3 regions of the Lentzea sp. NPDC020367 genome follow, and region 2 is predicted to be linked to each of the others. Evidence: riboswitches for the same ligand, from Rfam matches in the RefSeq annotation. Region 2 holds a riboswitch; each other region holds the start of a gene.

What was found. Region 2 has a riboswitch for cobalamin ahead of ACH413_RS42965 (iron ABC transporter permease). Riboswitches for the same ligand answer to the same signal wherever they lie in the genome.
Region 1: linked by a shared signal. The riboswitch ahead of ACH413_RS03435 (ribonucleoside-diphosphate reductase subunit alpha) and the one ahead of ACH413_RS42965 (iron ABC transporter permease) in region 2 are both predicted to bind cobalamin.
Region 3: linked by a shared signal. The riboswitch ahead of ACH413_RS08800 (CbtB-domain containing protein) and the one ahead of ACH413_RS42965 (iron ABC transporter permease) in region 2 are both predicted to bind cobalamin.

What each region holds. Positions count from the first base shown of each region.
Region 1 is NZ_JBIRVV010000001.1:770,938-774,139, reverse strand. It holds gene ACH413_RS03435 (ribonucleoside-diphosphate reductase subunit alpha) at 1-1,884, opposite strand, end outside; cobalamin riboswitch at 1,994-2,206, opposite strand; gene rox (rifampin monooxygenase) at 2,397-3,202, shown strand, end outside.
Region 2 is NZ_JBIRVV010000020.1:34,733-37,934, forward strand. It holds gene ACH413_RS42955 (3-isopropylmalate dehydrogenase) at 1-661, shown strand, start outside; gene ACH413_RS42960 (YciI family protein) at 733-1,152, opposite strand; cobalamin riboswitch at 1,247-1,379, shown strand; gene ACH413_RS42965 (iron ABC transporter permease) at 1,412-2,434, shown strand; gene ACH413_RS42970 (ABC transporter ATP-binding protein) at 2,434-3,174, shown strand; gene ACH413_RS42975 (ABC transporter substrate-binding protein) at 3,171-3,202, shown strand, end outside.
Region 3 is NZ_JBIRVV010000002.1:365,496-368,697, reverse strand. It holds gene ACH413_RS08815 (hypothetical protein) at 1-240, opposite strand, end outside; gene ACH413_RS08810 (YbaB/EbfC family nucleoid-associated protein) at 237-692, opposite strand; gene ACH413_RS08805 (CbtA family protein) at 753-1,511, opposite strand; gene ACH413_RS08800 (CbtB-domain containing protein) at 1,537-1,725, opposite strand; cobalamin riboswitch at 1,758-1,949, opposite strand; gene ACH413_RS08795 ((2Fe-2S)-binding protein) at 1,984-2,634, opposite strand; gene ACH413_RS08790 (phosphoribosyl-ATP diphosphatase) at 2,743-3,006, shown strand; gene hisG (ATP phosphoribosyltransferase) at 3,023-3,202, shown strand, end outside.

The DNA.
Region 1 (3,202 bases), on a different contig from region 2:
CGTGTTCGACACCTGCGGCTCGATGCACTCGAAGCAGCCGGCGATCGAGGCGATCGTCGCGGTCGGCGCGACCGCGATCAGCAGCGAGTTGCGCAGGCCGTGCTCGCTGACGCGTTCCCGCAGAGCACCCCAGCGCTCGGTCTGCGTGGGCGTGACGCCCCACAGGTCGGGCTGCAGATCTCCCTTGGCGGCACGGGTTTCCGCGAACGCCGGGTGCGCGCCCGCGACCGAGGCCAGCTCGGCCGACGACTCCAGCGCCGTCAGGTAGATCTCCTCGGCGATCCGCGTCGACAGTTCGCGGGCCTCGGCCGAGTCGAACGGCAGGCGCAGCTTGAAGAACACGTCCTGCAGGCCCATGACACCGAGACCCACCGGGCGCCAGCGCGGGTTGGAGCGCGCCGCCTGCTCGGTCGGGTAGTAGTTGATGTCGATCACGCGGTCGAGGAACACGACGGCGGTGCGGACCGTGGCACGCAAGCGGTCCCAGTCGATGCCGTCGCCGGCCACGTGCGCGCCGAGGTTCACCGAGCCGAGGTTGCAGACCGCGGTCTCCTCGTCGCTGGTGACCTCGAGGATCTCCGTGCAGAGGTTGGACAGGTGCACCACGTTCGACGGCGACGCGGTCTGGTTGCACGTGCGGTTCGAGGTGTCCTTGAACGTCATCCAGCCGTTGCCGGTCTGGGCGAGCGTCCGGATCATCCGTCCGTAGAGGTCACGAGCCTTGACCGTGCGCACGGCGCGGCCAGCCTCCTCGGCACCGCGGTAGGCGCGGTCGAACTCGTCGCCCCACAGGTCGACCAGCTCGGGGATCTCATCGGGGTCGAACAGCGACCAGTCCGCGTCGGCCTCGACGCGGCGCATGAACTCGTCCGGGATCCAGTTCGCCAGGTTGAGGTTGTGCGTGCGGCGCGCGTCCTCACCGGTGTTGTCGCGCAGCTCCAGGAACTCCTCGATGTCCGGGTGCCACGTCTCCAGGTACACGCAGGCGGCGCCCTTGCGCCGGCCACCCTGGTTGACCGCGGAGACCGACGCGTCGAGCGTGCGCAGCCACGGCACGATGCCGTTGGAGTGACCGTTCGTGCCGCGGATCAACGCGCCGCGCGAACGGACCCGGGACCACTGCACGCCGATGCCGCCGGCGAACTTCGACAACCTGGCGATCTGCTTGTAGCGGTCGTAGATCGACTCGAGCTGGTCCTTCGGCGAGTCCAGCAGGTAGCACGACGACATCTGGGTGTGCTGCGTGCCGGAGTTGAACAGCGTCGGCGAGCTGGGCAGGTACGCCAGCGACGACATCAGCCGGTAGAAGTCGATCGCCTCGGTCGCCGTCTGCGAGAGGCCGCACGCGACGCGCAGCAGCCAGTACTGCGGCTGCTCGATCACCGACCGCTTCGAGGGGTGGCGCAGCAGGTAGCGGTCGTAGACCGTGCGCAGGCCGAAGTACTCGAACCGCCGGTCGCCCTCCAGGTCGATCGCGTCGTCGAGCTTGCGCGCGTTGGCGGCCACGAACTCCGCGGTCGTGTCGCCGATCAGGCCTTCCGCGTGGCCCAGCGCGATGCTCTGGCTGAAGGACATCACGCCCTGGCGGCGCACTTCCTTCTCGATGAACGCGGCGAGCAGGCCCGCGGCGAGCTTGGAGTACTCGGGCTCCTCGGACACGAGGGCGGCGGCCGTCTGGATCGACAGCCGGTCCAGTTCCTCGGTGGTGGCGCCGTCGTAGAGACCGCTGATCGTCTTCGTGGCGACCCGCAACGGGTCGACGTCGTGCAGACCGACCGTGCAGCGCTCCACCGCGCGCACGATCTTGTTCAAGTCCACCGGTTCCAGTGAACCGTTGCGTTTCTTGACGCGCATAGTGGTGGTGACCGTGTCGACCGCCGTCACTAGCTCTCTCCTCGCGAGCTCGGGTGGCCACGGGGATGCGAGGAGTGAACGGGCGCGCGCGACCGCCACGTCCTCCCGCCCTCCCTCGGGGCCGCGGACGCCCGCACGCAGGCACGTGCGGGGCGCTGGCAGGTCTTCGGACTCGTGGGCGAGCCTGTCGCCAGGCGCCTACCGGCCGTCGCTTCCCAGACATCGATGTCCAGTGCTCTCTGACGGCTTTCGTTCCCACTCACCGCTGCGGGGCAGTCCCGGATTCCCACCGGGTTCCCTCTTGCGACGACCGATCTGGATGATCGGCCGAACCAGCTTCGGAGCACAATACATGGGCGCGGGCGAGCCGCTGACAACTACATCTAGTGGGCGTGTCGCTCAGTTGGAGCAGCGCCCGTAGATCACCACGACCGGCTCGCCCGCAACCTCGGAGCGCGTTCGCACGGGCCGGTATATCGCTTGCGGCAAGATCCGGAGGCCCCCACACTTGGCCGCCGATACCGGGGCTGAATGGGTGGTTCATGTTCGATGTGATCATTGCCGGGTGCGGTCCGACCGGCGCGGTGCTGGCCGCCGAACTGCGGCTGCACGACGTGCGAGTGCTCGTTCTGGAAAAGGAACCCGAGCCCGTGGCATCGTTCGTGCGCATCGTGAGTCTGCACATTCGCAGTCTGGAAATCCTGGCGATGCGCGGTCTGCTGGACCGCTTTCTGGAACGGGGCCGGCAACGTCCGGTCGGTGGCGCCTTCGCCGCCATCCCCAAACCCACGCCGGAAGGCCTGGATTCCACGTTCACCACCATGCTCGGCATCCAGCAGCCGATCGCCGACAAGCTGCTCGCCGACCACGCGATCGCACTGGGCGCACAGGTCCGGCGCGGTGCCGCGGTGGTCGGTCTCGAGCAGGACGACGACGGCGTGACCGTCGAACTGGCCGACGGCGAGCGACTGCGGTCGCGGTACCTGGTCGGCTGCGACGGTTCCCGCAGCACGGTCCGCAAACTGCTCGGCGTCGGGTTCCCCGGCGAGCCCTCGCGCAACGACACGCTGATGGGCGAGATGAAGGCCGCCGCACCGGAAGACGAGATCGCCGCCAAGGTCGCGGAAATCCGCAAGACGAGCCCCGTGTTCCACCTCGGACATTTCGGCGACGGGGTCTACCGCGTTGTGGTCCCGTGCGCGAAAGCCGGGGAAGATCGCGCGGAAGCGCCCACCATCGAGGATTTCCGACGGGAACTGCGCGCCTTCGCCGGAACGGATTTCGGCGTGCACTCACCGCGCTGGCTGTCCCGCTTCGGCGATGCCACGCGGCTGGTCGAGCACTACCG
Region 2 (3,202 bases):
CCCGTACGCGGGCAACGGCGGCCTGCTCCGCAAGGACACGCCGCACGAGATCGCCACCGAGGTCTCGCTGAACACCTCGTTCGGCGTCGAGCGCGTGGTCCGGGACGCCTTCGCGCGTGCGTCGAACCGTCAGCGCCGGCACCTGACCTTGGTGCACAAGACGAACGTCCTCACGCACGCCGGCTCGTTGTGGTCGCGCGTCGTGGAGGAGGTCTCGCTGCAGCACCCGGACGTCACCGTGGCCTACCAGCACGTGGACGCGGCGACCATTCACATGGTCACCGACCCGGGCCGTTACGACGTGATCGTCACCGACAACCTGTTCGGCGACATCCTGACCGACCTCGCCGCCGCCGTCACGGGTGGCATCGGCCTGGCCGCGTCGGGAAACATGGACGTGACCCGTCGCAACCCGTCGATGTTCGAGCCGGTGCACGGTTCGGCGCCGGACATCGCGGGCCAGGGCATCGCGGACCCGACGGCCGCCGTGCTGTCGGTCGCGCTGCTGCTCGACCACCTCGGCGAGCACGAGTCGGCCCGCCGGATCGAGGCCTCCGTGGCCTTTGATCTCGCTACCAGGGACCACCAGTCGCCTGGGGCCACCTACGCCATCGGCGATCGTCTCGCGGCACTCGTGTCGTCGAACGTCCGCACTGGCTGAGGTTCATCCGCTCGACGTTTTGAAGCCCGGCCGGATTTCTCCGGCCGGGCTTCGGCGTTTCCGCGCGTCGATCAGAGCTGGCCGTTGGCCTCACGCCACGCGCGCTCCTTCTTGATCCACTCGTTGTCCTGCGGGAACTCGTCGATCGTCGGCACGCGCCGGATCTCGGTCTTGAACCCCGGGCCTGCCAGCGGCATGCGCTTGGCCCACTCGATCGCTTCTTCCTTCGACGAGACGTTGAGCAGGTAGAAGCCGTTGAACAGCTCCTTGGTCTCGCCGTACGGGCCGTCCGTGACGACCGGCGGCTCGGCGGAGTAGTCCACGACGACGCCCTCGGACGGCTCGGAGAGACCCTCGGCGGCCAGCAGCACACCGGCGCGGATCAGCTCCTCGTTGAACGCGCCGACCGTCTCCAGCATCTTGTCGAAGTCGACCTCGCCCATGTTGGCGAAGCCCTCGTCGGTGGCGCGCATGATCAGGATGTACTTCACGGTGGATCTCCTCGCTCGGTGTCTTTCTCGGTGACGTCCACAGGTCGAACGGGCCGTGGGCCGGATCGACATCACACCCGAAAATTTTCGAACTTTCTGTTTCCGCAGGTAGGGTCGCCTCAGTCGTGCGTGGGGGAAGACCGGTCGAAGTCCGGCGCTGACCCGCAACGGTAGGTCTCCTGATCAGGAGACGAGCCCGAACACCCGCTCACGGTGACCGAGAAGTTCCGACTCCGCCGTGGACTGCGGGAAGGACCCAGTGCTCTCCAAGATCAGCGTGCTCGTCGGCGTGCTCGCCGTCAGTCTCGTCGCGGGCGTCGCGCTCGGCCCCGTCTCCGTTCCGTTCGGCCTCACGCTCGAACTGCTGTGGGCGGCGCTGACCGGCGGCACGATCCCCGCCGACCTCGCCGGGCAGTACCACATCGTCTGGGACATCCGGCTTCCCCGCGTTCTGCTCGCGGCCGTCGTCGGCGCCGGCCTGAGCACGGTCGGCGTCGCGATTCAGGCGATGGTGCGCAACGCGTTGGCCGACCCTTACGTGCTCGGCATCTCGTCGGGCGCGAGCGTGGGCGCGACGGCGGTGGCGACGCTCGGCATCCTGTCCGGTCTCGGCGTCTACGCGTTGTCGGTGGGAGCGTTCCTGACCGGTCTTGGCGCTACCGCCCTGGTCTACATCACCGCACGCACGAGCCGAGGGCTCACACCGTTGCGGCTCGTGTTGACCGGGACGGCGCTCGCGTACGGGTTCTCCGCCGTGGCGATGCTGCTGGTGTTCCAGGCACCGCGCGGTGAGGCGGCGCGGGCCGCGATGTTCTGGTTGCTCGGCAGCCTCGGCGGGGCGAACTGGCAGTCGCTGCCCGTCGCCGCCGTGGTGACCGCGGCCGGCATCGTCTACCTGGCGACCAAGGCGCGGCAGCTCAACGCGCTGGCGATGGGCGACGAGACCGCGACCACGCTCGGCGTGGCGGTCAACCGGTTCCGCACGCACCTGTTCGTCGTCACCGCGGCCATGACCGGTGTGCTGGTGGCGGTCAGCGGTGCCGTCGGGTTCGTCGGACTGATGCTGCCGCACCTGACGCGCATGGTCGTGGGCGCCGACCACCGCAAGGTCCTGGCGCTCGCACCGCTGGCCGGAGCGTCGTTCCTGGTCTGGGTGGACGTGGCCGCGCGGATGCTCGCGGCGCCGGAGGAACTCCCGCTCGGCGTCATCACGGCCGCACTCGGCGTGCCTTGCTTCATCTTCCTGATGCGTCGCAAGTCCTACGTCTTCGGAGGCCGCTGATGCGCGTCGAGCTGCACGACGTCGCTGTCCGGAACATCATCTCCGACGTTTCTTTGCACGCCTCTCGCGAGGTCGTCGGCATCGTGGGCCCGAACGGCAGCGGCAAGTCCACGACGCTGCGCTGCGTGTACCGGGCGTTGAAGCCGGACGCCGGAACTGTGCTGCTCGACGGCTTGAACGTCCACAAACGACACGATGTCGCCCGCCACCTCGCGGCGTTGACGCAGGAGTCGCAGGTCGAGTTCGACTTCACGGTCACCGAGGTCGTGGAGATGGGCCGGCTGCCGCACGACCGCGATCCTTCGCGTGATGTCCGGGTGGTGGCCGAGGCATTGGCCACTGTGGACGTTTCGCATCTCGCTTCGCGCAGCTTCCTCAGTTTGTCCGGTGGTGAGCGCCAGCGCGTGCTCATCGCCCGTGCGATCGCCCAGGAGCCGCGGGTGCTCGTGCTGGACGAGCCCACGAACCATCTCGACATTCGCCATCAGCTCGACGTTCTCCGGCTCACGCGTGGGCTGGGGATCACGGTGCTGACGGTTCTGCACGATCTGAACCTCGCCGCATCTTTTTGTGACCGCCTTTACGTGTTGGACGAAGGGCGGATCGTTGCGTCCGGCACACCGGTCGAGGTGTTGGTCCCCGAGCTGATCGCCAAGGTTTTCCACGTCACCGCGCACGTCGTGCGGCATCCGACCACGGGAGTTCCCCAGCTCCTGTTCGACCAGGAGGTCACCCCTTGAGAACCGTTGTCCTTGCCGCTGTGCTGTT
Region 3 (3,202 bases), on a different contig from region 2:
GAGGGCGGAATCGATCTTGCCGAAGCCCTCGGTCATCTTGCCGAAGTGGCCGTGCAGATCGCCCAGCAACTCGTCGTACTGCTGGTAGAGGCCGAGCAGGTGCCCGAGCGCGCCCCAGCTGACCGCGGGCACCGACGCGGTCGTGGCGGCGTCGTTGAGCTTCGTGGAGGTGCCGGAGAGCGTGCCGATGGTCTTCGCGCACCGGGCGATCTCGTCCGCGTGCACCACGATCCCGGTCACCAGCGGTCGTCCTTGCGGAAGATGCTGCCGGTGTCGCCGTCGTCGTCCACCGGGGGACGGGCCGGTGGGTCGGCGGGCCGGCCGAAGATCTCCTGCTGCGTCGCCAGCACCCGTTCGGCGATCGGGAGGTCGGTGTGGCCCTGCACGATCTCCGCCTGCTGACGCGCGGCCGCGGCGACGGCCAGCTGCAGCGTCGACATCACGGCCTGGGAGAGCTGCGTGGTGCTCAGCCGCTTCGCGTCCTCGGTGAACCGGATCTCCTTGATGGAACCGGACAAACCCGCGACGACCGTGACGGAACGGTCGGGGGACTGGACGCTGGCTTCCACTGTTCTGAGCTCGTCGCCCATCGCGTCGTACTCGGCGGCACGGGCGTCGGCGGCGCGGTTCGCCTGCTCGAAGAACTCGAGCTTCTGACGCATCTGTTCCAGCAACTCAGCGCTGTCAGGCATGCGCCGAACGTACCAATCGCGGCTGGGCGGGGTGGCCGCACCCGCGGCCACCCCACACCATCAGGCGACAGCGGCCTTCTCAGGGGCCTTGGCCTTGCGCGTGGCCGGGTCGATCAGCAGGCCGAACACCACGCCGATGCCGACGTAGAGCGTGGCGAGCTGGGCGAGCGAGCTGAGGCGGAACTGCCACAGCACGTTCACCGGCATGTCCGCAGGGATCGTGTCCGGCGGCGCGGGGAACGCCAGCAGCACCACCGCGACGGCCGCGGCCACCGCGAGCAGCACGGCCGTGGTCCGCACCGGCTGCGACTGCGCGCGCAGCTGCTCGGCGAGCCAGCTCGCGGCCCACACGATCACCAGACCGGCCACCACCACACCGAGGTAGAGCGCGGTCCGGTAGTTCACCGTCTCCGGGTCGCCCACGGCGGGCGGGTTGGCCGGGTACTTGAGCCACGGCAGCAGCGCCACGGCACCGAACACCGCGGCACCGAACGCGAAGCTGCGGCTGAACGGCGTGCGGTCGGCGAACCAGCGCTTCGACAGCGCGTAGGCCGTGGCGAACACGAGGCCCACCGCGATGCCGACGATCACCACGCCGAGCATGCCGCCGACGATCTGGGCGCCGCGGCTGACCAGCTCTTCCTCGCCGCCGTGCGTGTGGCCGGCCTCTTCGCCGGCGGGTGCCCGTGCCTCCTCGACCGCGAGCGCGGCGCGAATCGAAATCTCGGTCACCAGCAGCTGCACGAGCGCGGAGGCGACGCCGGCGATACCGCCGGCCGCGACTCCGCGCAGCGCAAGGGACTTGTACGTCGTCGTCATGTCTTCCCTGCCTGGGATCGGGGGATCAGTGGCAGGGGACGCCGAGCGCGTGGCGGCCGTCGTGGAAGAACTCGTGCAGCAACTCGGAACCCGCGCCGAGCGCGAGACCGTTCTCCTGCAGGACGAGGTACGTGACGATCAGGCCGAGAAGTGCGGCGGCGAACGCCCACTTGGGCACCTGGACGGCGGACAGATTTGCTGCGGGGCTCGTCATGACGGGCTCCTCCATACCTCGTGGAAGGTCAACTCTCCTTGCGGCGCCGCAGCCGGTCTCCTGACTCCCGGATCAACGCTGCCCCCGCGTCTTCCCAGCCCTCTCGCGAGGACCAGTGACGTGCTCGGCGGGGATCGCTTCCCGGTCACAGTGGCGAGGACCGCGCCGGATTTTCACCGGCTTCCCGTCACTGCGGCGCGTGCACCGTAAGTTGATCCATCGGTTAAGCACAACCGGCCATAAGAGTTGTTGCGTTCCTCACTTCACGAGTGGACAGTCACCACACTTCCCACCTGCGGCGACGCGGTAGTAGAGACAACACGACCGACGCCGGAACGTGACCTCGCCGGGAAAACTGAGGAATTCTCCCGCCTGTTCGAACGGCGGTGAGCTCATGAGCCGTTCGCCGCGTTCTTCCGCTTCCTCGGCGGTGAGCATGCGTGCGCGCACAACCATTTTGAGCGCGCCCGCGACGTTCGACATCGCGTTGCCCCACAACAATCCACGCGCCACCGGCGTGACGGCCTGGATCGCTTCCACCACCGGTTCGAGTGCCTCTGCGGCCTTCGGGCCCAGTCTCGGCTGGTCGATGCGGACGCTCAGGCCGTTCGCGGGGTGGTGCTGCCACCAGAGGTTCTCCGGGCGGACGTCGATCGGGATGCCCGCGGCCGTGAGCGGGCTGAGCAGCCGTGCCGTGTAGCTGAGGAAGAACAGGCTGGCCGCTACGCGTGGTTCCTCCGCTTTGTACCGGATCGCGATCGCGTCGATGGTGTTCTTGAGCGCCGGACCTTCGAGCAGGGCCGTTCCCGGCAGCCAGGACTCGTCGGGGCGGCCCACGTCGAGCGCGAAGAACGGGTTGATTCCGCGCACCCGGCGCAGTGCTTCGAGGACCTCGGCGAACTCAGACACAGAAGTTCACGCTACTGGGTGTCCATGCAGGACAGATCACGTCCACGGCCTGGGACAGATGTGACCGCGGTGTGGACGGGGGTCGCCGGGATGGGAGGATGTCATGCCGTGAAGACCTTCGATTCCCTGTTCGCTGAACTGACCGAACGAGCCGCCACCAAGCCGGAGGGTTCCGGCACCGTTGCTGCGCTCGAGGCCGGGGTCCATGCGCAGGGCAAGAAGGTCCTGGAGGAGGCGGGCGAGGTCTGGATCGCCGCCGAGTACGAGTCCGACGAGAAGCTCTCCGAAGAGATCTCGCAGCTGCTCTACCGCCTCCAGGTGCTCATGCTGGGCCGTGGGCTCACCCTCGAAGACGTCTACAAGTACCTCTGACGGAAAAGACTTTCACATGCTGCGCGTTGCAGTCCCGAACAAGGGCGCGCTCGCTGAACGCGCCTCCGCCATGCTCACCGAGGCCGGCTACCGGCAGAGGCACGAGCCGCGCGACCTGACCGTGCTCGACAACAACAACGACGTCGAGTTCTTCTTCCTGCGCCCCAAGGACATCGCGATCTACGTGGCGTCCGGC